3 regions of the Streptomyces sp. P9-A2 genome follow, and region 1 is predicted to be linked to each of the others. Evidence: riboswitches for the same ligand, from Rfam matches in the RefSeq annotation. Region 1 holds a riboswitch; each other region holds the start of a gene.

Region 1 (7,505 bases):
GCGGTGGCGCCAGTGGCGTACGAGGGTGCCGTCGACGGTGACGGTGCCGGCGTCGGGGCGGTGCAGGAGGGCGGCGACCCTGGCGAGGGTGGATTTGCCGCAGCCGCTGGGGCCGAGCAGGCCGACGGCCTCGCCGGGGGCGACGGTGAGGGTGGCGTCCAGGACGACGGGGGCCGACCGGCGGTCGTAGCCGGCGGTGATGGCGCGCAGCTCAAGCACGGACGTCCTCCAGGGTCTCGACCGGGAGCGGGTGGTGGCAGGCGACCGTCTCCGTCAGGGGTGGGAGGGTCGTGCAGAGAGCGGTGGCGTGGTCGCAGCGGGCGGCGAAGGCGCAGCCTTCGGGGAGTGCGCCCAGTTCGGGGGGCATGCCGGGGATCGGGGTGAAGTCCCGGTCGGGGAGGGCGTTCAGAAGGCCGCGGCTGTAGGGGTGTCGGGGGCCGGGGGTGCCGAAGAAGGTTTTCGCGTCGGCAAGTTCGACGATGCGGCCCGCGTACATGACGGCGACGCGGTCGGCGATGCGTTCGGCTGCCTCCAGGTCGTGGGTGATCATCAGCAAAGCCCGGTCGTCGGCGGTGTCGACGTGGCGTCGCAGTTCGTCGACCGTGTGGTCGACCAGATCGCGGTCGAGGCCGGTGGTGGGTTCGTCGGCGAGGAGGAGGGGTGCGTCGCCGATCAGGGCGAGGGCGGTGGCGGCGCGCTGGGCGAGGCCGCCGGAGAGTTCGTGCGGGTGGCGGTCGAGGTGGTCCGCGGGGAAGGCGGCGCGTGCGGCGGCCTTTTCGGCGGCGGCACGCAGGGCCGCGCGGCCGCGGACGCCGGTGAGGGCGGCGACCGTCTCCTCGGTCTGCGCGCGGATGGTGCGGACGGGGGTGAGGTGGGCGGCCGGGCTCTGCGGGATGAGGCCGATGCGGCGGCCGCGCACGGTGCGGGCGAGGGTGCGTTCGTCGGCGGCGAGCAGGTCGAGGTCGTCGAGCAGGGCGCGGCCGGCGGTCTGCGCGTTGGCGGGGAGCAGGCCGAGGAGGGCGGAGGCGAGGACGGACTTGCCGCAGCCGCTCTCGCCGATCAGGGCGAGGCATTCGCCGGGTACGACGTCGAAGTACGCGTCGGTGACGGCGGCGACGGGGCCCGAGCCGGGCACCAGGAAGCGCACCGACAGTCCGCGGACCGACAGAACGGGAGGTCGCTCGGTCACAGCATCAGCTCCGATCGGCGGCGGGGGTTGATCCGCTCCCGCCAGACTCCGGCGAGTCCGGCGATGGCGAGGGTGGGGATGATCAGGAACAGGCCGGGGAAGAGGGTGGGCCACCACTGCCCGGCGAGCAGTGTGCCGCGGGCGTCCTGGATGAGGGTGCCGAGGCTGGCGGTGTGGGTGGGCAGGCCGAGGCCGAGGAAGGACAGCGCCGATTCGTGCCACATGGCGTGCGGGATCATCAGGACGGCGGCGAGTCCCGCCTGCGGCAGTACGCCGGGCAGCAGGTGCCGTAGCACCACCCGGCGGCGGGAGGCGCCGCCGGAGACGGCCGCGTCGATGTAGGGGCGGGAGCGCAGCGAGAGGATCTCGGCGCGGACGATGCGGGCGGTGGACAGCCAGTGGGTGGCGGCGACCGAGACCACCACGGGCCAGACGCCCGGTCGGAACATGGCGACGATGAAGATGCCGAGCAGCAGGTGCGGGACGGAGGAGATGGTGTCGACCAGACGCATGACGAGGCGGTCGACCCAGCCGCCGAGGGCCCCGGCGGCGGCTCCGACGGCGGTGCCGATCACGGTGGCGGTGAGCGCCGCCACGACGCCGACGAGCAGGGAGACGCGCAGGCCGTAGACGCAGCGCAGCAGCAGGTCGCGGCCGACGTCGTCGGTGCCGAAGGGGTGGGCCCAGCTGGGTGGGAGGAGTTTCGAGGCGAGGTCGACGGCCTGCTGGTCGAGCTGGACCAGCGGGGGGACGAGCAGGACCGCGAGGGCGGTGACGGCGACCAGGGCGGCGGAGACGCGCAGCCGCAGGGTGTGGGTGGAACGGCGGGCGGTGCCGCGCGAGCGCCACTCGGTCCCCGTCGTGGGCACGTTCGCGTCGGCCCTCTCAACGATGGTGTCAGCCATGGGAATCACATCTCACTGAGCTTCACCCTCGGGTCGGTCAGTCCGTACAGGAGGTCCGCGAGGAGGTTTCCGGCGAGGACGGCGGCGGTGGCGAGGGTCGTCAGGGCGGCCAGGAGCGGGAAGTCGACGGCGGTGGCCGCCTCGACGGTGGCGGCCGCGATACCGGGCCAGCTGAAGACGGTCTCCACCAGCAGGGCACCGGTGATGAGCTCGGGCACGCGGGAGCCGATCAGGGTGAGGACGGGCAGGAGTCCGGAGCGCAGGGCGTGCCCGAGGAGCACGGTGCGTTCGCCGAGGCCTCGGGCGCGGGCGCCGCGTACCGGGTCCTCGGCGAGGGCGTCGCCGACGCCCTGGCGGACGTAGAGCGTGAACCAGGGCAGCTGGGAGACGGCGAGGACGCCGGCGGGCAGGATCAGGTGGCCGGTGACCTGTCCGGCGGTGACGTGTTCGCTGCCGGTGTCGGTGAGGCCGCCGGCCGGGAGGACGTCGAGTTGGAGGGCGAAGAGCCAGACGGCGAGCAGGGCGAGCCAGAAGACGGGCGCGGCTTCCAGGGAGTACGAGAGGGAGGTGACCGTGCGGTCGAGGAGGGAGCCGGGGCGGCGGGCGGCGAGCACGCCGAGCAGCGTGCCGAGCAGGACCGCGACGGCGAAGGCGACGGCGCACAGCAGCGTGGACCACATGATCCGCTCACCGATCGCGTCGGCGACCGGTTGGCGCAGCACGCTGGACTGGCCGAGGTCGCCGGTGACGGCGGAGGTCAGCCACTCCCACCACTGGACGGCGAAGGGGCGGTCCACGCCGAGGTTGTCCCGGAGCCGGTCCAGGGTCTCCTGGTCGGCGCCGAGCGCGGCGGTGCCGGCGTACGCCTTGACGGGGTCGAAGGGGGAGGCGGCGGCGATGGCGAACACGCCGAAGGTGACGACGAGCAGGACGGGCACGGCGAGCAGGGCCCGCCGTGCCACGAGGCGGGCCATCGCCGCCCAGGGCAGGGGGGTCACTTCTTGGGCTGCCAGTCCTCGGCGTTCCACCAGGGGCCGCTGGCGAAGCCGTGCTCGTGCGGTTCGACCTGGGTGGTGAGGCCCTCCCAGCGGTCGGCGAGGACGTAGAGGTGATCGATGTGGGTGAGGAAGGTGTAGCCGGGGTTCTTGACGAGCTCGCGCTGGAGGTCGTCGTAGGCGGCCTTGCGGTCCTCGGGGTCCTGGCTGCGGCGGCCGGTGTCGAGGGCCTTGTCGACGGCGGGGTTGTCGTAGCGGGCCATGTTGTTGAAGCCGTCGCCGGCGAGGGAGGAGTGCAGCAGGGTGTAGAGGCCGAAGTCGGGGTCGCCGGTGCTGCCGAAGCCGGCGAGGACGGCGTCCTCGCCCATCCGGGGTTCGATGACCTCCCAGGTGGCGCCCTCGACCTTGACGTCGATGCCGGCCTTCTTGGCGTCGGAGGCGTAGGCGAGGGCGTGGTCCTGGCGGACCTTGTCGCCGGAGGGGTAGTAGAGGGTGAAGGCGGCCCGGACACCGTCCTTGGCGCGGACGCCGTCCTTGCCGGCCTTCCAGCCGTCGCGGTCGAGGATCTTCTGGGCCTCGGCGAGGTTCTGGGGCCGTTCGACGTCCTTGGTGTACCAGGGGTCGTCCAGGGGCAGCGGGCCGTAGGCGGGGCGGCCGGCTCCGTCGAGGATCTTGTCGACCATGGCCCGGCGGTCCACGGCGAGGTCGAGGGCGCGGCGGACGGCGGTGTCGCCGGTGACCTTGTTCGCGGTGGGGAGGGTGACGGCGCGGAAGTCGTAGGTGGTGGCCTGGTACGTGGTGCGGCCGTCGTCGTTCTTGAAGGTGGCGGCGAGGTTGGGCGGGAGGGTCGCGCCGTCGAGGTCGCCGGAGCGCAGCCGGGTGGCTCGGACGTCGTCGTCGGCGATGACCGCCATGGTGAGCTTCTTCACCTTCGGGGCGCCGTCCCAGTAGTCCGGGTTCGCCTTGAAGGTCAGCTTCTCGCCCTTGCTCCAGCCGGTGAGGACGTACGGTCCGGTGCCGACCGGCTCGGTGTTGAAGGAGCCGGTGTTGGGGTCCTGCCCGGCGGTGAGGTGCTCGGGGACGATGGGCAGGACGGTGCGGGCGGCGAAGGCCGCGTACGGGTACTTGAGGGTGAAGACGACCTTGTCGTCGCCGTCCGCGCGGACCTTTTCGACGGCGTCCAGTTCGCTCTTGGCGGTGTTGTTGGTCTTGTCGTCGAGCACCGTCTCGTACGTGTGGACCACGTCCTCGGCGGTGAGGGGTTCGCCGTCGCTGAACGTCACGCCGGAACGCAGGGTGTAGGTGTAGGTGCGGCCGTCGTCGCCGATCTCGGGCAGGGCCTTCGCCAGCGCGGGCTTCAGCCTCAGGTCGGCGTCGCGGGCGAGCAGCCCGTCGAAGATCTTGGAGTTGCCGTCCTTGCCGTAGCCGAGCAGAGGGCTCAGGGTGTCGGGTTCGGAGGGGACCCCGATCACCACGGACTCGGCGGACCCGCCACCGCCCGCACCGGCGTCCGTGCCGCCTGTAGGCGCCGAGCAGGCGGCGACCACCGCGATCGCGACGGCCGTGGTGGCCGCGCCGGTGGTGCGCCGTATTCGTCGGGTCGTCATCGATCCTCACACCTCTACTGACCAGAATTCGTTGTTGCATACTAATTGCAGCAAGGTTCTGCCCAGGGACCCGGCCCCTCATGCCGGCGTCTCGGCGACAGTGGCCGTCCGGCGGGCCGCGAGGGGGCGGCCGCCGCACCACCTGCGTACATCCGCGCGCACCTGCTGTCAGGACCGCAGGTGCGCGCCGGGACACGAGCTGCGGAACGCCGTCCGCGCGCCCCCGGCACCCGCTTGTCACCAGGACGGATCCGGGTCTACTGTCGCCACGCCTTGGTGAACGGGAAATCCGGTGCGATACCGGTGCGGCCCTCGCCACTGTGATCGGGAAGTCCGGCTCCGGCCCCTGGTCCTGTCCCTCGACAGGACCGACGGGCAGCCACTGGGTCCACTTGGGGCCTGTCGTCACATTCCTGTCGTCCGCCCGGAGGGCGGGCCGGGCGGCGTCAGGTGCGTGCTCTCGGTGTGCCGGGTGCACGCCCACGTACTGGTTGTACGTGGGCGTGCACCCGGTGCGGCGAGAGTGCGTGCATGGCGTCGCCCGGCAGGCAGGAATGTGACGACAGGCCCCAGGACCCGGGAAGGCGGAGCACGGGCGGTGGTACCCGTCAGCCAGGAGACCGGCCAAGGCGCGTCAACCATCCACGAGGTGCTGGAGAGGGTCTGCTGAACCATGCACATTGCCGAAGGTTTTCTGCCACCGGTGCACGCGGTCGCCTGGGGCGCCGCGGCGGCGCCGTTCGTCGTCCACGGTGCCCGGTCACTCGTCCGTGAAGTCAGGGAACATCCCGAGAGCACGCTGCTGCTCGGCGCCTCGGGAGCGTTCACCTTCGTTCTGTCCGCGCTGAAACTGCCGTCGGTGACCGGGAGTTGCTCCCATCCCACCGGCACCGGGCTGGGCGCCATCCTGTTCCGGCCGCCGATCATGGCGGTGCTGGGCACCATCACCCTGCTGTTCCAGGCCCTGTTGCTGGCCCACGGCGGGCTGACCACGCTGGGCGCCAACGTCTTCTCGATGGCGATCGTCGGGCCATGGGCGGGGTACGGCGTGTACCGGCTGGCGCGGCGGTCCGGAGTGCCGCTGATGGCGGCGGTGTTCTGCGGCGCGTTCGTCGCCGACCTGTCCACGTACTGCGTCACCAGCGTGCAGCTGGCGCTCGCCTTCCCCGACCCGGGGAGCGGGTTCCCGGGCGCACTCGGGAAGTTCGGCTCCATCTTCGCCCTCACCCAGATCCCGCTGGCGGTGAGCGAGGGACTGCTGACCGTACTGGTGATGCGCCTGCTGGTGCAGTCCAGCAGGGGCGAACTGACACGTCTCGGCGTGCTGTTGACCGGTAAGCGGGCCGCTTCGGCGACGGCGGGGACGGAAACGCCGGAAACGGGAACGGAGCCGGAGACGAAGCCGGAGACGAAGCCGGAGACAGAGACGAAGCAGACGGCGGGTACGACGGGGACGACCGGTACCGGGACGGTGGCTCGATGACCAGGAACGCGAAGATCAACGCCCTGCTGCTGCTCGCCGTGGCCGCGCTCGCGGTGCTGCCGCTGGCGCTCGGGCTCGGCGACCACAAGGAGGAGCCGTTCGCCGGTGCTGACGGCGAGGCGGAGACCGCCATCACCGAGCTCGAACCGGACTACGAGCCGTGGTTCTCGCCGCTGTACGAACCTCCGTCCGGTGAGATCGAGTCGGGGCTCTTCGCCCTCCAGGCCGCCGTCGGCGCGGGTGTCCTGGCGTACTACTTCGGGGTGCGGCGCGGGCGCCGGCAGGGTGCGGAACAAGCGCGGCGGCAGCAGCCGGTGCCCGGCACCGGACCGGACACCGGACCGGACACCGAATCGGACGCCGACTCCGACGCCGCCTCGGGCCGCCCCGGCGAGGCGGTCTCCCCCGGTCCCCGGTCCTGATCCCGCGTGCTGCCGATCGACGCGGCGGCGCACAGCAGTCGCTGGCGCCGCCGTCATCCCGTGGACAAGGCCGTGCTCGGGCTGGGGCTCACCGTGCTCGCGGTCTCCCTGCCCCCGTGGCCGGGCGCGGCCCTGGTGCTGGTGACCGCGCTCGTGGTGCTGCTGGGCCCGGCGGGGGTGCCGGGCCGGCGGCTGTGGCGTGCCTACCGGGTGCCGCTGGGCTTCTGCGTCACCGGGGCGCTCACGCTGCTGGTGCAGGTGGGCGGGCCGGCCGGGTTCGTGTCCCCGGCCCCCGAAGGGCCGCTGCGCGCGGGCGAGTTGCTGCTGCGCACCTCGGCGGCGTCCCTCGGGGTGCTGCTGTTCGCCTTCACCACGCCGATGTCCGACCTGCTGCCGCGTCTGGTGCGGGCCGGGGTGCCGGCACCGCTGGTGGACGTGGCCCTGGTGATGTACCGCATGAGTTTTCTGCTGCTCGACTCGGTGCGCCGGATCGGTCAGGCGCAGGCGGCCCGGCTCGGGCACACCACCCGGGCGGCGTCCTGGCGTTCACTGGGCGGTCTCGGCGCGACGGCGTTCGTCCGGTCCTTCGACCGGGCGGCGCGGCTGCAGGCGGGACTCGCCGGGCGCGGCTACGACGGCACGCTGCGCGTCCTGGTGCCCGAGGCACGTGTCTCCGTACGGTTCACCGCCCTGAGCCTGTTGCTTCTCGCGGCGCTGGCCGTCGTCGCCCTCGTCCTGGAAAGGCCCCTGTCGTGAACGGGTCCGCGCCGAACGAACCCGCCCTGGTCGCCCTGCGGGACGCGTCCTTCGCCTACGAGGACGGCCCGGCCGTGCTCGCCGGCCTCGACTTCGAGGTGCGGGAGGGTCGCGCGCTCGCGCTGCTGGGCCGCAACGGCAGTGGCAA
Region 2 (7,505 bases), 1.4 Mb from region 1:
CGCGGCACGCTCGACGACATCGCCGGGAAGATCAAGGACGCGGGAGTGCTGCGGACGGCTGTGATCATGGTCGGGCGGACGCTGGGAGCGGAGCAGTTCCGCGACAGCCACCTCTACTCGCCCGAGCGGGAGAGGCACACCTGCTGAGCAGGTCATTCCGCTCCTGCGGGTGAGCGATGCCGCGGCGTCGACGGGGTGGTACGCGCGGCTGGGGTTCGCGCAGCAGTGGGAGCACCGGTTCGAACCGGGGTTCCCCGTGTTCACGCAGGTCGCCCGCGGGCCGGTCCGGCTCTACTTGCCGGAGCACGAGGGCGACGCACGGCCCGACACACTGCTGTATCTCAGGGTCGCCGATCTCGACGCGGTCGCCGCCGGGTTCCGGGTTCCGGCCGAGGAGGTGCCGTGGGGGCGGGAGGCCGAACTCCGGGACCCGGACGGCGACCGCCTCCGGGTGGGCCCGGTCGGCGGCTGAGTCGGCCTTAGGGTCTGCCGGAGAACAACATGCGGGTGGGCGGCGCGCTGACCTGCGACATCAAGTCCAGAAACCCACAAGTTGTTTCTCTGCACGCCCTTACGACCTCACCCGCGATAGCGAGCGGGCTCCCGACGCCCTGCGGCTTCGCCTCCGGCGTTGTCGTCGGTCGCGATGGCTCCGCCATCACTCCCTCCTCCGCCTTGGATGCGATGCGAAGCCGCATGACGCCGCTCGCTGATCCACTCCCCATCGCGGGTGAGGTCGTTACCGTCGGCGAACCGCCGGCTCAGGCCACGGAGCTGCGGCCCACCACCGTCCCCGCCCGGTCGATGCAGATCACGTCGACCGCGACCGGCGCCCCGCGCAGCACGGCCAGCGCCTCGTCGCGGGCCACCGTCGCGACCAGGTCGCCCAGCGGCACCCCGGCCGCCTGGCAGAGCTGGAGTGCGGCGAGGCCGGTGTTGGCGTCCGCCACCGCGGCGGCGAGGGCCTCGTCCGCGCCGCCGCGCCGGGCCAGCCGGGCGAGGAACCCCTTGTCGACCTGGGAGCGGGCGGAGTGCAGGTCGAGGTGGCCGGCGGCGAGCTTGGAGAGTTTGGCGAAGCCCCCGCAGACGGTGAGACGGTCCACCGGATGGCGTCGGACGTACTTCAGCACGGCACCCGCGAAGTCGCCCATGTCCAGCAGGGCGACCTCGGGCAGGCCGTACTCGGCGACGACCGTTTTCTCCGAGGTGGAGCCGGTGCACCCGGCGACGTGCGTGCGCCCCGCAGCCCGCGCCACGTCCACACCCCGACGGATCGAGTCGATCCACGCCGAACACGAGTAGGGGACCACGATGCCGGTGGTGCCGAGGATCGACAGCCCGCCGAGGATGCCGAGCCGCGGGTTCCAGGTGGAGCGGGCGATCTCCTCGCCATGGTCGACGGAGAGGGTGATCTCGACGTCGCCGCTGCCGCCGTACTGCCCGGCGACGCGGGCGACGTGGTCGCGCATCATCTGCCGGGGGACCGGGTTGACGGCCGGTTCACCGACGGGCAGCGGCAGGCCGGGAAGGGTGACCGTGCCCACGCCGGGCCCCGCCCGGAACACGACCCCGGCCCCGGCGGGAAGCCGCCGCACCGTCGCCCGGACCAGCGCCCCGTGCGTGACGTCCGGGTCGTCACCGGCGTCCTTGACGATCCCCGCCATGGCGTACGAGTCCGTCAGCTCCTCGACGGCCAGCGCGAACGACGGTGTCTGCCCCTTCGGCAGCACGATCGCCACCGGGTCGGGAAAGCCGCCGGTGAGCAGCGCGGTGTACGCGGCGGTCGTGGCCGCGGTCGCGCAGGCACCGGTGGTCCAGCCGGGCCGCAGACCGGTGTGCTTGAGTTGGGCGCTGCGACCGCCCTCGGCCTCGCTGCTCATGCGTCGCTGCTCATGTCTCGCTCGGGGGAAGGGAACCGGATGAAGGGAACGGAACTGCCGTGCACGTGCTGATACTCGGCGGCACCACCGAGGCCCGCCGCCTCGCCGAACTCCTGGCGGCCGACGCCCTGCCGTCCCTGCGGGTGACGAACTCCCTGGCGGGGCGGGTGGCCGCGCCCCGGACGCCGCCCGGCGAGGTGCGCGTCGGCGGCTTCGGAGGGGCCGACGGGCTCGCCGCCTGGCTGCGTGAGTACGAGGTGGACCTGCTCATCGACGCCACCCACCCTTTCGCCGGCACGATCAGTTTCAACGCGGCACGGGCCGCGACCACCACCCATGTTCCTCTCCTCGCGCTGCGACGTCCCGGCTGGGTTCCCGTCGAGGGGGACGTCTGGCACGAGGCCGGTTCCCTGACCGAGGCCGCGGGGCTGCTGCCCGCGCTCGGCCGGCGGGTCTTCCTCACCACCGGCCGGATGGGCCTGGCCGCCTTCGCCCACCTGGAGGACCTGTGGTTCCTCGTACGGTCCGTGGACGCTCCGGGGGCGCCGCGTCCGCCCCGCGCGGAGGTGCTGCTCGACCGTGGCCCGTTCACCCTCGACGGGGAACGCGAGCTGCTGCGCCGGCACCGGATCGACGTCGTGGTCACCAAGGACAGCGGGGGAGCGGCCACCGCACCGAAGCTGACGGCCGCCCGTGAGGCGGGTGTGCCCGTGGTCGTGGTGCGCAGACCGCCGGTGCCCGGGGAAGTGACCGTCGTGTCCGATCCCCGGCAGGCGGCCCAGCGGGTCCGGGAGGCATACGCGCGGTGTGCGCACCCGGACGCCGGCTGAACCGCCGGGGCTCTCACTCCTCCGGATAGCGGCGGGGCGTCCAGACGACCTCCTCGCCGTCCCCCCGCCGCACGATGCGGGTCTGCGAGGAACCGACCAGCAGGACCGTGCGCATGTCGACCTCGGCCGGGTCCAGGTCCGCCAGCCGGACGATCCGCACCCGTTCGCCGGCGCCGCCCACGTCCCGCGCCACGACGACGGGCGTGTCCGGCGCCCGGTGCTCCAGCAGCAGGTCGCGGGCCTTGCCGACCTGCCAGGTCCGGCTGCGCGACCCGGGGTTGTACAGGGCCAGCACCAGGTCGGCGCCCGCGGCGGCGCGCAGCCGCCCGGCGATGACCTCCCACGGCTTGAGGCGGTCGGACAGGGAGACGGTGGCGTAGTCGTGGCCGAGCGGGGCGCCCGCACGGGCGGCGGCCGCGTTGGCGGCGGTCACCCCCGGCAGTACCCGTACCGGCACGTTCGTGTACTCCTGGGCCGAGGCGGCCTCCAGTACGGCCGTGGCCATGGCGAAGACACCGGGGTCGCCGCCGGACACGACGGCCACCCTGCGTCCCTGCAGAGCGAGTTGCAGCGCGAACTCGGCGCGCTCGGCCTCGACCCGGTTGTCCGAGCCGTGGCGCTGCTGGCCGGCCCGTACGGGCACCCGGTCCAGGTAGGTGGTGTAGCCGACCAGGTCGTCGGCGGCGGCGAGGGCCCCGCGCGACTCGGGCGTCAGCCACAGCGGCCCGGCCGGCCCGGTGCCGACCACGACGACCTCACCGACGGAGCCCGGCTTCCGCGCGGGGCGTTCGGCGTCGGCCTGGCTCGGCAGCACGGCCACCGAGAAGTACGGCACGGAGTCGGCCTCCACCTCGGCGAGTCCGGCAAGGCGTTCCCCGGCCATGGTGGCCCGCTCGACGTACCGGGCCGCCTCCAGTCGCCCCGCACGCTCCATCGCCCGGCGCACCTTGGGGAAGGTGCGCCCCAGCTTCATCACCACGGCCGCGTCCGTCGCGGCGAGCCGGGCGGCCAGCTCCTCCTCGGGCAGCGTGCCCGGCAGGATGGTCAGCACCTCCTCGCCCTCGGCGAGCGGAGTACCCAGGCGGGCCGCGGCGGCGGACACCGACGTGACACCGGGGATCACCTCGGTGTCGTAGCGGTCCGCGAGCCGCTTGTGCATGTGCATGTAGGAGCCGTAGAAGAGCGGGTCGCCCTCGGCGAGGACGGCGACCGTCCGGCCCGCGTCCAGATGGACGGCGAGCCGGGCCGACGCCTCGGCGTAGAAGTCGTCGATGGCGCCCTGGTAACCGCCGGGATGGTCGGTGGTCTCGGTGGTGACGGGGTAGACCAGCGGTTCCTCGACGTGGTCGGCCCGTATGTGCTTCGCCGCGATGGAGCGGGCGATGGACCGGCCGTGGCGGGCGCTGTGGTAGGCGATCACGTCCGCCTCGGCGATGGCCTCGACGGCCCGTACGGTCATCAGGGACGGGTCTCCGGGGCCGAGCCCGACCCCGTACAGCTTGCCGCTCATTCTTCCTCGCTCGCGATCGCGTTGAGAGCGGCGGCGGCGATGGCGCTGCCTCCGCGACGGCCTCGGACGACCAGGTGTTCCAGGCCCGAGGGGTGGGCGGCCAGGGCGTCCTTGGACTCGGCCGCGCCGATGAAGCCGACGGGTACGCCGATGACGGCGGCCGGCCTCGGCGCCCCCTCCTCGATCATCTCCAGGAGGCGGAAGAGCGCGGTGGGCGCGTTGCCGACGGCGACCACGGCGCCCTCCAGGCGGTCGCGCCACAGCTCCAGCGCGGCGGCGCTGCGCGTGGTGCCGAGTTTCGCCGCCAGCTCCGGCACGGCCGGGTCGGAGAGGGTGCACAGGACGTCGTTGCCTGCGGGCAGCCGCTTGCGGGTCACGCCGCTGGCCACCATCTGCACGTCGCAGAGGATCGGAGCCCCGCCGCGCAGGGCCTCGCGTGCGCGGGCCACCACACCGGGGGTGTGACCGATGTCGCGGACGAGGTCGACCATTCCGCAGGCGTGGATCATCCGGACCGCGACCTGGCTGACGTCGGCGGGCAGGGCCGCGAGGTCCGCCTCCGCGCGGATGGTGGCGAAGGACCGGCGGTAGATGGCCGCCCCGTCCTTCTCGTAGTCGTAGGGGGTCACGATGCTCTTCTCGCTGCTCTCGGTCGTCGTACGGCTCATGAGGTGAGGGCCGCCAGTGCGGCGGCGAGGTGGGAGGGATCGTCCAGGGCGGTGGTGTGCGCCGGCCGCTCCTGGGCGACCATGCCGATCCGGTAGCCGCCCTCCGGGGCGGCGACCACGTCGATCCGGTCACCCCGGGGGTGGCCGCAGCGCCGCTCGCAGCCGGACCAGTACAACGGCAGGGGGGAGCGGCCCGCATCGGCGAGGGCGGCGGTCGCGTCCGCCCGCACGTCGGAACGCGACTTTGCGCACCCCGGCCGGCCGATGCAGGCACCGACGCGCAGCCAGGGGGAGGAGGCGTCGGTGACCAGGCCGGTGCCGGCGAGACGGGCCAGTGCGCCGGCCGCTGCCGTCGCGTTCGTTCCGGGGGCGGGGACGACGATGCCGCGCCACGGTGTCAGGCGCAGTTCGCCCGCCCGGACTTCGGCGGCCACCCGGGTCACGGTCCGCCACTGACGGGACGTGAGACGGCCCAGGGGTACATGGACGGACAGGGCCGCCCCGATCACCCCCGGCGGCGGTCCCTCCGCCGTGGCGCGGTCATTTGCGGCGCGGTCGTTCGGCGCCGGAACGCAGCCGATGCCGGCGTCGGTCAGGCGGAGCCGGACCGCACGCGTCAACTCGCCTGATTGGAGGCCCAGTTCGTCGACCCGCCAGACCTGCCTCCCTGTCTCCCGCAGCACGTCGAGGAACGCCTCGGCGGCGAGCAGCGCGGCCCCGGGCGCCGCGTCCCCGGACACCCGCAGCGCCCCGTCCGCCGAGCCGACGGCGAGCAGGGCGTCGCCGTCACCGAGCGCACGCACGGTCACATCGGCGCCGAGCCCGGCGACATCGCCGCGCCCGTCGTCGAGCGCGAACAGGAACCGCCCCGACAGTGCCCGCGCCGCCTCGCTCGCGCACAGCGACGCGTCCAGGGCCGACAGCCACGGCCGCACCTCCCGGGCACTCCGCCCGTCGAGACCGGACAGCGGGGAGGCGACGATGTTGCGGGCCCGTTCGTGCCCGTGCGACGGGAGCAGTCCGGCCGCGTCCAGCAGCCCGGCGAGCCGGGTACCGCAGTCGTCGCGCAGTCCACGCACCTGCACATTGCCACGCGAGGTCAGATGCAGTTCGCCGTCGCCCAGTCGGTCGGCCGCGTCCGCGAGCGCCTCGGCCTGCGGCACGGTGAGCACCCCGCCGGGCACCCGGACCCGGGCCAGCGCGCCGTCGTCGGCCGTGTGCAGCCGCAACGACCCCGGACAGGCGTCACCGCGGTCCCGGGAGACCGCTGTGGCCTGGGACGACGAGGGGAGGGGAGCCGTGGACATGGCGGCGAGCATACAGATCGGCACCCCGCCTCCAAGTTCTGCCCTCTTGCCCCGACCCTTACTATGTCTCTTGGCGGATCATCGGATCCGTCATCGCCATGACGGCGACATGGAGGAAGCCCGGTGCGAATCCGGCGCGGTCCCGCCACTGTGAGTCCGACCCCCACGAGGCCGGACGAGCCAGGAACTCCAGCCGTCTTGTACCACCCGGGGCGCGGATCCCGAGGAAGGCCGGCCGACGCATGCCGCATTCGTCCAGGGAGCGCTCGACGCACCCCAACATCCTGCTCCTGTCGACGTCCGACACGGATCTGCTCAGCGCCCGAGCGGCCGACGGCCCGGTGCCCTACCGCTTCGCCAACCCCTCCCGCCTCCCGCTCGACGACCTGCCCGCGCTCCTCGAGGGCGTCGGCCTGGTCGTCGTACGTCTCCTCGGCGGACTGCGCGCCTGGGAGGAGGGCCTCGACCTGCTGCTCGCCGACGGCCGCCCGGTCGTCGTCCTCAGCGGTGAACAGGCCCCCGACGCCCAGCTGATGGCCGCCTCCACGGTCCCCGTCGGCCTCGCCGCCGAGGCGCACGCCTATCTCGCCCACGGCGGACCCGACAACCTCGAGCAGCTCGCCCGCTTCCTGTCCGACACGGTCCTGCTCACCGGCCACGGCTTCGAGCCGCCCGCGCCCGCGCCCACCTGGGGCCCGCTGGAACGCACACCCCGCGAGGGCACCGACGGCCCGACCGTCGCCGTGCTCTACTACCGCGCCCACCACATGAGCGGCAACACCGCCTTCGTCCACGCCCTGTGCGACGCCGTGGAGAACGCGGGCGGGCGGCCCCTGCCGCTGTACGTGGCTTCCCTGCGCGCCCCCGAATCCGAACTGATCGACGAGCTGCGCGCGGCGGACGTCATCGTCACGACCGTCCTCGCGGCCGGCGGCACCAAGCCCGCCGAGGCGTCCGCCGGTGGCGACGACGAGTCCTGGGACGCGGGCGCGCTCACCACCCTGGACGTACCGATCCTCCAGGCCCTGTGCCTGACCGGCTCCCGCACCGCCTGGGAGGAGAGCGACGAGGGCGTCTCCCCGCTGGACGCCGCGAGCCAGATCGCCGTGCCCGAATTCGACGGCCGCCTGATCACCGTGCCGTTCTCCTTCAAGGAGATCGACGCCGACGGCCTCCCGGCCTACGTCGCCGACCCCGAGCGCGCCGCCCGCGTGGCCGGCATCGCCGTGCGCCACGCCCGCCTGCGGCACATCCCGGCCGCCGACAAGCGCCTGGCCCTCGTCCTGTCCGCCTATCCGACCAAGCACTCC
Region 3 (7,505 bases), 980 kb from region 1:
ACCATCCTGGAGGCCCGCCACCTGGTCCTGCTCGCCACCGGTGAGGGCAAGGCGGAGGCGGTCGCCGCGACCGTCGAGGGTCCGCTGGCCGCGGTGTGCCCGGCGTCCGCGCTGCAGTTGCACCCGCACGCCACGGTCGTCGTCGACGAGGCCGCCGCGTCCAAGCTCAAGTTCGCGGACTACTTCCGGTACACCTACGCCGGCAAGCCGGACTGGCAGGGGATCTGACCGGAGGCCCCGCGCACTCCTCGCTCCGCTCCCCGGTTCCGGGCCGCCCGTGGCCGCCACGCCCCGGGCGGCCACTGTGGACTAGACCAACCCCCGGCTCGGCTGTATACAGAGGGGATCACGGAGCGTACGGGGGAACATCCCCGGCCGCGGTCGTGCCACGATGTGGGCCGGGGCCGACGGTGTGTCGGCCGTTCGGCACTCGGAGCCGGGAAGGCAGAGCATGAGCACCGACGTCAGCAGTACGGAGAACGAGGGCGTGGCCACGGTCCGTACGGCGCGCGTGCCCAAGTACTACCGGTTGAAGAAGCATCTGCTCGATATGACGGAGACGGCTCCCCCCGGTACCCCGGTCCCGCCCGAGCGCACCCTGGCGGCGGAGTTCGACACCTCGCGCACCACCGTGCGCCAGGCGCTCCAGGAGCTGGTGGTCGAGGGGCGTCTGGAGCGCATCCAGGGCAAGGGCACCTTCGTCGCCAAGCCCAAGGTCTCGCAGGCGCTGCAACTCACCTCGTACACCGAGGACATGCGGGCGCAAGGTCTGGAACCCACCTCGCAACTGCTGGACGTCGGCTACATCACCGCCGACGACGGGCTCGCCTCACTGCTCGACATCACCGCCGGCGGGCGGGTGCTGCGCATCGAACGGCTGCGCATGGCGAACGGCGAGCCGATGGCCATCGAGACCACCCATCTCAGCGCGAAGCGCTTCCCGGCGCTGCGCCGCAGCCTGGTCAAGTACACCTCCCTCTACACCGCGCTCGCCGAGGTGTACGACGTCCATCTGGCGGAGGCCGAGGAGACCATCGAGACCTCCCTGGCCACCCCGCGCGAGGCCGGCCTGCTCGGCACCGATGTGGGGCTGCCGATGCTGATGCTCTCCCGCCACTCGCTGGACCGGGCCGGGCAGCCGGTGGAATGGGTGCGCTCGGTGTACCGGGGCGACCGGTACAAGTTCGTGGCCCGGCTGAAGCGCCCGCAGGACTGATCCCGAAGCCGGACCCCACCCACCGCCGGACCTCACCGCCGGTTCCCGCAGCCGGCCCCCGCAGCCCGGAGCGCCCGGGGAGGCGGTGGCGGGTCGTGGGCGGAACAGCACAAGCCGGACGGTTGATGGAGAATCCACCGCTCTCGGGTCAGCCTTCCGTGGAGTTTAAGTACGCAATCCCCACGAGGGGTTCCGCCCTGCTCCGGCGCTGACCTAGATTTCCTGCGCCTTGCGCAGCGCAGGCGATCAGCGAGGGGACGGAGTCGTTCGATGTCGCAAGCCCCAGATTCCAGCAGAGGTCCGGTGGTGACGCCCACGCGCGTCGTCATCGGCGTCTGTCTTTTAGCACCGTTCGTGGCCATGCTGTGGGTCGGCTCGTACGCGAAGACCGACCCCGCCTTCATCGGCATCCCGTTCTTCTACTGGTACCAGATGCTGTGGGTGCCGATCTCCGCCACGCTGACAGCGATCGCGTACAAGCTGTGGCAGCGTGACCAGCGGGCCCGCGCGGCGGCGAAGGGCGGTGCGCGGCGATGAACGACGGCGTGAACGGCGTGGCCCTCGCCGTCTTCATCTTCTTCTTCGTCCTCGTCACGGCGATGGGTTTTCTGGCCGCTCGCTGGCGCAAGGCGGCGAACGAGCACAGCCTCGACGAATGGGGCCTGGGCGGACGGTCGTTCGGTACCTGGGTCACCTGGTTCCTGCTCGGCGGCGACCTGTACACCGCGTACACCTTCGTGGCCGTACCGGCGGCGATCTACGCGGCGGGCGCGGCGGGCTTCTTCGCCGTGCCGTACACCATCCTCGTCTACCCGCTGATCTTCACCTTCCTGCCCCGACTGTGGTCGGTGTCGCACAAGCACGGCTATGTGACGACGTCCGACTTCGTGCGCGGCCGGTTCGGCTCGAAGGGGCTGTCGCTGGCGGTGGCGGTCACCGGCATCCTGGCGACGATGCCGTACATCGCGCTCCAGCTGGTCGGTATCCAGGCCGTGCTGGACGTGATGGGCGTCGGCGGCGGCGAGGACACCAACTGGTTCGTCAAGGACCTGCCGCTGCTGATCGCCTTCGGTGTGCTGGCGGCGTACACGTACTCGTCGGGCCTGCGGGCCCCCGCGCTGATCGCGTTCGTGAAGGACACGCTGATCTACCTCGTCATCGCGGTGGCGATCATCTACATCCCGATCAAGCTGGGCGGCTTCGACGACATCTTCGCCAGGGCGAGCGAGGCGTACAGCGAGACCAACCCGGCCACGGGCGCGCCGCGCGGTTCGCTGGTCCCGGGTGAGGCGGGGCAATGGACCTACGCCACGCTGGCGTTGGGTTCGGCGCTCGCGCTGTTCATGTACCCGCACTCGATCACCGCGACGCTGTCCTCGCGCAGCCGTGAGGTGATCCGCCGCAACACCACGCTCCTGCCGCTGTACTCGCTGATGCTGGGTCTGCTGGCACTGCTCGGCTTCATGGCGATCGCGGCCGGGGTCGAGGTCAGCAACGGGCAGCTGGCGATCCCGCAGTTGTTCGAGAACATGTTCCCGGCCTGGTTCGCCGGCGTGGCCTTCGCCGCCATCGGCATCGGGGCGCTGGTGCCCGCGGCGATCATGTCGATCGCGGCCGCGAACCTGTTCACCCGCAACATCTACAAGGACTTCATCAAGCCCGACGCGACACCCGCGCAGGAGACCAAGGTCTCCAAGGTGGTCTCGCTGCTCGTGAAGGTCGGCGCGCTGGCCTTCGTCCTCACCATGGACAAGACGGTCGCCATCAACTTCCAGCTCCTTGGCGGCATCTGGATCCTGCAGACCTTCCCCGCCCTGGTGGGCGGCCTGTTCACCCGCTGGTTCCACCGCTGGGCGCTGCTCGCGGGCTGGGCGGTCGGCATGGTCTACGGCACGGTCGCGGCGTACGGGGTGGCCTCGCCGACGCAGAAGCACTTCGGCGGTTCGTCGGACGAGATCCCGGGCATCGGCGAGATCGGCTACATCGGCCTCACCGCCTTCGTGCTCAACGCCCTGGTCACGATCGGCCTGACCTTCGTCCTGAAGGCCGTCAAGGCGCCCGAGGGCATCGACGAGACCCGGCCGCAGGACTACACGGCGGACGCGGGCGATCCGGGCGTCAGCACCGAACTGCCCCTGGACACGGCCGACACCACCGACGCGGCCGACACCACCACCGACGGCAAGCACTGACGCGGTACGTGGGGTACGGCAACGGGCCGCCGGAGACGTCCGGCGGCCCGTGGCCGTACCCGTGGGGCACACTCGCCCCGTGGACATCGTCATCCGGCCGGTGGAGCCGTACGAGTCCGAGGAGCTCGGTGAGATCACCGCGCAGGCCTACCTGCGCGACGGGCTGCTCGACTTCGGGGAGAGCGACGCGTACCTCAGTGAGCTCAGGAACGTCGCCGGGCGGGCCGCGGCCGCCGAGGTACCGGTCGCCGTGGAGGGGACCGGGTCGCTTTACCGGGCGGCGGACGGCACGGCGGCGGAGGCGGACGGCACAGCGGAGGCGAACGACGCGCGGAGAGTGCCGGTCGGGGTGACGCTCGTACCGCGCGGCGGGCCGACGGCCGACATCGCCGGACCCGGCGAGGCGGAGATCCGGATGCTCGCGGTCACCCGCGCCGCCCGGCGCCGGGGTGTCGGGGAGGCGCTCGTCCGCGCCTGTGCCGACCGGGCACGGGCCACGGAGGGGTGCGTACGGATCGTGCTGCCGACCCGGCGGACGATGCGTGCGGCCCACCGCGTCTACGAGCGTCTCGGTTTCGTCCGCTCTCCCGGGCGGCACCGGAACCCTGTTCCGCATCTGGACGACATCACGCTGCTCACCTACGAGCTGACGCTCTGACACCACGCCGACTCTACGCCGCAGCACCCACCGAGACACAAGATATGGGCATGCCGAAAGCACCCGGCACAAGATGTATGCTCATGCTCGCTGTCGCCGCAGGGGAATCCGGTGCGAATCCGGAACTGTCCCGCAACGGTGTACTTGTGCGTGTTCGCGTTTTCCGCGTGCCCGCACGGGCTTCAGTCCGAGGACCTGCCGACAGTGCGCCCGGCCGTCCGGCCCGGGTGTCTGACGTCCGGGCCTCGCGGAATGGGCCGGTGGACGCGAGGCCCGTTCGCGTGCCCGTGTGCTGCCCCCTGCCCTCGCCGAGGCCCCGTGCCGAGCGAGGGAGAGCCCCACGTGACCATCGCGCCAGCCGATCCTGCTTCAGCGGTCGCCGTGACCGACATGAGCGACGCGAACGACGGCCCCGGTGCCGCGCTGCTGCGGACCCTGACCGGGCTGACCGCCGACCTCCCCGCCGCCGACCCCGGCCGGGTCGCCGCCGCCGCGCTGCGCGGCCGGTCCGCCCGTGCGGACGAGGCCGAACTGCGGGAGCTGGCCACCGAGGCGGCGGCCGGGCTCATCTCCGAGGACCCCGTCTACTCCCGGCTCGCCGCCCGGCTGCTGACCCTCGGCCTCCACGCCGAGGCCGCCTCGCAGGGTGTCACGTCGTTCACCTCGTCGATCGCCGCCGGGCACCGCGAGGGCCTCATCGCGGACCGGACCGCCGAGTTCGTCCGGCTGCACCCGGACCGTCTGGACGCGCTGATCGACCCCCGCGCGGACGACCGCTTCGGCTACTTCGGGCTGCGCACCCTGTACAGCCGCTATCTGCTGCGGCATCCGGTCACCCGCAAGGTCCTCGAGGCGCCGCAGCACTTCCTGCTGCGGGTCGCCGCCGGTCTCGCCGAGGACGGCACCCCCCGCTCGGTGGACGAGGTCGCCGCGCTGTACGGCCTGATGAGCCGCCTGGAGTACCTGCCCTCCTCCCCCACCCTGTTCAACTCCGGTACCCGGCACCCCCAGATGTCCTCCTGCTACCTCCTCGACTCCCCCAAGGACGAGCTGGACTCCCTCTACGACCGCTACCACCAGGTGGCCCGCCTCTCCAAGCACGCCGGCGGCATCGGCCTGGCCTACTCCCGCATCCGCTCCCGGGGCTCGCTGATCCGCGGCACCAACGGGCACTCCAACGGCATCGTCCCGTTCCTGAAGACCCTGGACGCCTCCGTCGCCGCCGTGAACCAGGGCGGCCGGCGCAAGGGCGCGGCGGCGGTCTACCTGGAGACCTGGCACTCGGACATCGAGGAGTTCCTGGAGCTGCGTGACAACACCGGTGAGGACGCCCGCCGTACGCACAACCTGAACCTCGCGCACTGGGTGCCGGACGAGTTCATGCGCCGGGTCGACACCGACGCCGTCTGGTCTCTGTTCTCCCCGTCCGACGTCCCGGACCTGGTCGACCTGTGGGGCGAGGAGTTCGACGCGGCCTACCGGGCCGCCGAGGCCGCGGGCCTGGCGCGCAAGACGATCCCCGCCCGGGAACTGTACGGGCGCATGATGCGGACCCTCGCCCAGACCGGCAACGGCTGGATGACGTTCAAGGACGCCGCCAACCGCACCGCCAACCAGACCGCCGAGCCCGGCCACGTCGTCCACTCCTCCAACCTGTGCACGGAGATCCTCGAGGTCACCAGCGACGGGGAGACAGCGGTGTGCAACCTGGGCTCGGTCAACCTCGGCGCGCTCGTCGACCCGGCGGCCGGTGACCTGGACTGGGAGCGGCTGGACGAGACCGTGCGCACGGCCGTCACCTTCCTCGACCGGGTCGTGGACATCAACTTCTACCCGACCGAGCAGGCGGGCCGTTCCAACGCGCGCTGGCGCCCGGTGGGGCTGGGGGTGATGGGCCTCCAGGACGTCTTCTTCGCCCTGCGCCTGCCCTTCGACTCCCCCGGGGCCCGGCGGCTCTCCACCCGGATCGCCGAGCGCGTCATGCTCGCCGCGTACGAGACCTCCGCCGACCTCGCCGCGCGCCCCCGAACGCCCGCGACGGACTCCGAGGCGGACTCCGGGGCGGGCTCCGGAGCAGCGGGGACTCCCGTCGGCCCCCTGCCGGCCTGGGAGCTGACGCGCGCCGCCCGGGGCGTGCTGCACCCCGACCACTACGACACCGAACTCGTCTGGCCCGAGCGCTGGGCGGCGCTGCGCGAACGTATCGCCTCCGTCGGCATGCGCAACTCGCTGCTGCTGGCGATCGCGCCGACCGCCACCATCGCGTCCATCGCCGGCGTGTACGAGTGCATCGAGCCGCAGGTGTCCAACCTGTTCAAGCGCGAGACGCTGTCCGGCGAGTTCCTCCAGGTCAACTCGTATCTGGTGAACGACCTGAAGCGGCTGGGCGTGTGGGACGCGCGGACCCGCGAGGCGCTGCGCGAGGCGGGCGGCTCGGTGCAGGACTTCACCTGGATCCCCGAGGAGGTGCGCGGCCTGTACCGCACCGCGTGGGAGGTACCGCAGCGCGCCCTGATCGACATGGCCGCCGACCGCACCCCGTTCCTGGACCAGTCGCAGTCGCTGAACCTGTTCATGGAGACGCCGACCATCGGCAAGCTCTCCTCGATGTACGCCTACGCCTGGAAGCGGGGCCTGAAGACCACGTACTACCTGCGCTCCCGGCCGGCGACCCGCATCGCCCGCGCGGCCCAGGCGCAGACCGCTGCCGCCACCGGCCCCGTCCCCACCCCTGTCCCCACCCCGCAGTCGGCCGCCGACCCCGAAGCCGTCGCCTGCTCCCTTGAGAACCCCGAGTCCTGCGAGGCCTGCCAGTAATGACCACCGCACCCCGTACCCGGAACCTGCTCGACCCGGGCTTCGAACTCACCCTGCGCCCCATGCGGTACCCCGACTTCTACGAGCGCTACCGGGACGCGATCAAGAACACCTGGACCGTGGAGGAGGTCGACCTCCACTCGGACGTCACCGACCTCGCGAAGATGAGCCCCGCCGAACAGCACCTGATCGGCCGTCTGGTGGCCTTCTTCGCCACCGGCGACTCGATCGTGGCCAACAACCTGGTGCTCACCCTCTACAAGCACATCAACTCCCCGGAGGCGCGGCTGTACCTGTCGCGGCAGCTCTTCGAGGAGGCGGTGCACGTCCAGTTCTATCTGACCCTGCTGGACACCTACCTGCCCGATCCGGAGGACCGGACGGCCGCGTTCGCGGCGGTGGAGAACATCCCGTCCATCCGGGAGAAGGCCGAGTTCTGCTTCAGGTGGATGGACTCGGTGGAGAAGCTCGACCGGCTGGAGACGCGGGCCGACCGCCGCCGCTTCCTCCTCAACCTGATCTGCTTCGCCGCGTGCATCGAGGGCCTGTTCTTCTACGGGGCGTTCGCCTACGTGTACTGGTTCCGCAGCCGGGGCCTGCTGCACGGTCTCGCGACCGGCAC

What was found. A riboswitch is a leader RNA that binds a small molecule or an ion and turns the genes downstream of it on or off. The one in region 1 is predicted to bind cobalamin.
Region 2: linked by a shared signal. The riboswitch ahead of cobN (cobaltochelatase subunit CobN) and the one ahead of V4Y04_RS29280 (energy-coupling factor ABC transporter permease) in region 1 are both predicted to bind cobalamin.
Region 3: linked by a shared signal. The riboswitch ahead of V4Y04_RS25015 (ribonucleoside-diphosphate reductase subunit alpha) and the one ahead of V4Y04_RS29280 (energy-coupling factor ABC transporter permease) in region 1 are both predicted to bind cobalamin.

Annotation. Positions count from the first base shown of each region.
Region 1 is NZ_JAZIFX010000001.1:6,449,558-6,457,062, reverse strand. Features, by position in the region: gene V4Y04_RS29305 (ABC transporter ATP-binding protein) at 1-219, opposite strand, end outside; gene V4Y04_RS29300 (ABC transporter ATP-binding protein) at 212-1,189, opposite strand; gene V4Y04_RS29295 (ABC transporter permease) at 1,186-2,094, opposite strand; gene V4Y04_RS29290 (ABC transporter permease) at 2,100-3,068, opposite strand; gene V4Y04_RS29285 (ABC transporter substrate-binding protein) at 3,089-4,696, opposite strand; cobalamin riboswitch at 4,940-5,088, shown strand; gene V4Y04_RS29280 (energy-coupling factor ABC transporter permease) at 5,370-6,179, shown strand; gene V4Y04_RS29275 (energy-coupling factor ABC transporter substrate-binding protein) at 6,176-6,601, shown strand; gene cbiQ (cobalt ECF transporter T component CbiQ) at 6,608-7,357, shown strand; gene V4Y04_RS29265 (energy-coupling factor ABC transporter ATP-binding protein) at 7,354-7,505, shown strand, end outside.
Region 2 is NZ_JAZIFX010000001.1:7,897,696-7,905,200, forward strand. Features, by position in the region: gene cobM (precorrin-4 C(11)-methyltransferase) at 1-147, shown strand, start outside; gene V4Y04_RS35405 (glyoxalase superfamily protein) at 155-472, shown strand; gene V4Y04_RS35410 (cobalt-precorrin-5B (C(1))-methyltransferase) at 762-1,880, opposite strand; gene V4Y04_RS35415 (cobalt-precorrin-6A reductase) at 1,940-2,710, shown strand; gene V4Y04_RS35420 (precorrin-2 C(20)-methyltransferase) at 2,724-4,220, opposite strand; gene V4Y04_RS35425 (precorrin-8X methylmutase) at 4,217-4,888, opposite strand; gene cobG (precorrin-3B synthase) at 4,885-6,207, opposite strand; cobalamin riboswitch at 6,262-6,403, shown strand; gene cobN (cobaltochelatase subunit CobN) at 6,438-7,505, shown strand, end outside.
Region 3 is NZ_JAZIFX010000001.1:5,473,032-5,480,536, reverse strand. Features, by position in the region: gene nagB (glucosamine-6-phosphate deaminase) at 1-228, shown strand, start outside; gene V4Y04_RS25035 (GntR family transcriptional regulator) at 452-1,216, shown strand; gene V4Y04_RS25030 (DUF3311 domain-containing protein) at 1,487-1,753, shown strand; gene mctP (monocarboxylate uptake permease MctP) at 1,750-3,408, shown strand; gene V4Y04_RS25020 (GNAT family N-acetyltransferase) at 3,488-4,066, shown strand; cobalamin riboswitch at 4,144-4,283, shown strand; gene V4Y04_RS25015 (ribonucleoside-diphosphate reductase subunit alpha) at 4,409-6,883, shown strand; gene V4Y04_RS25010 (ribonucleotide-diphosphate reductase subunit beta) at 6,883-7,505, shown strand, end outside.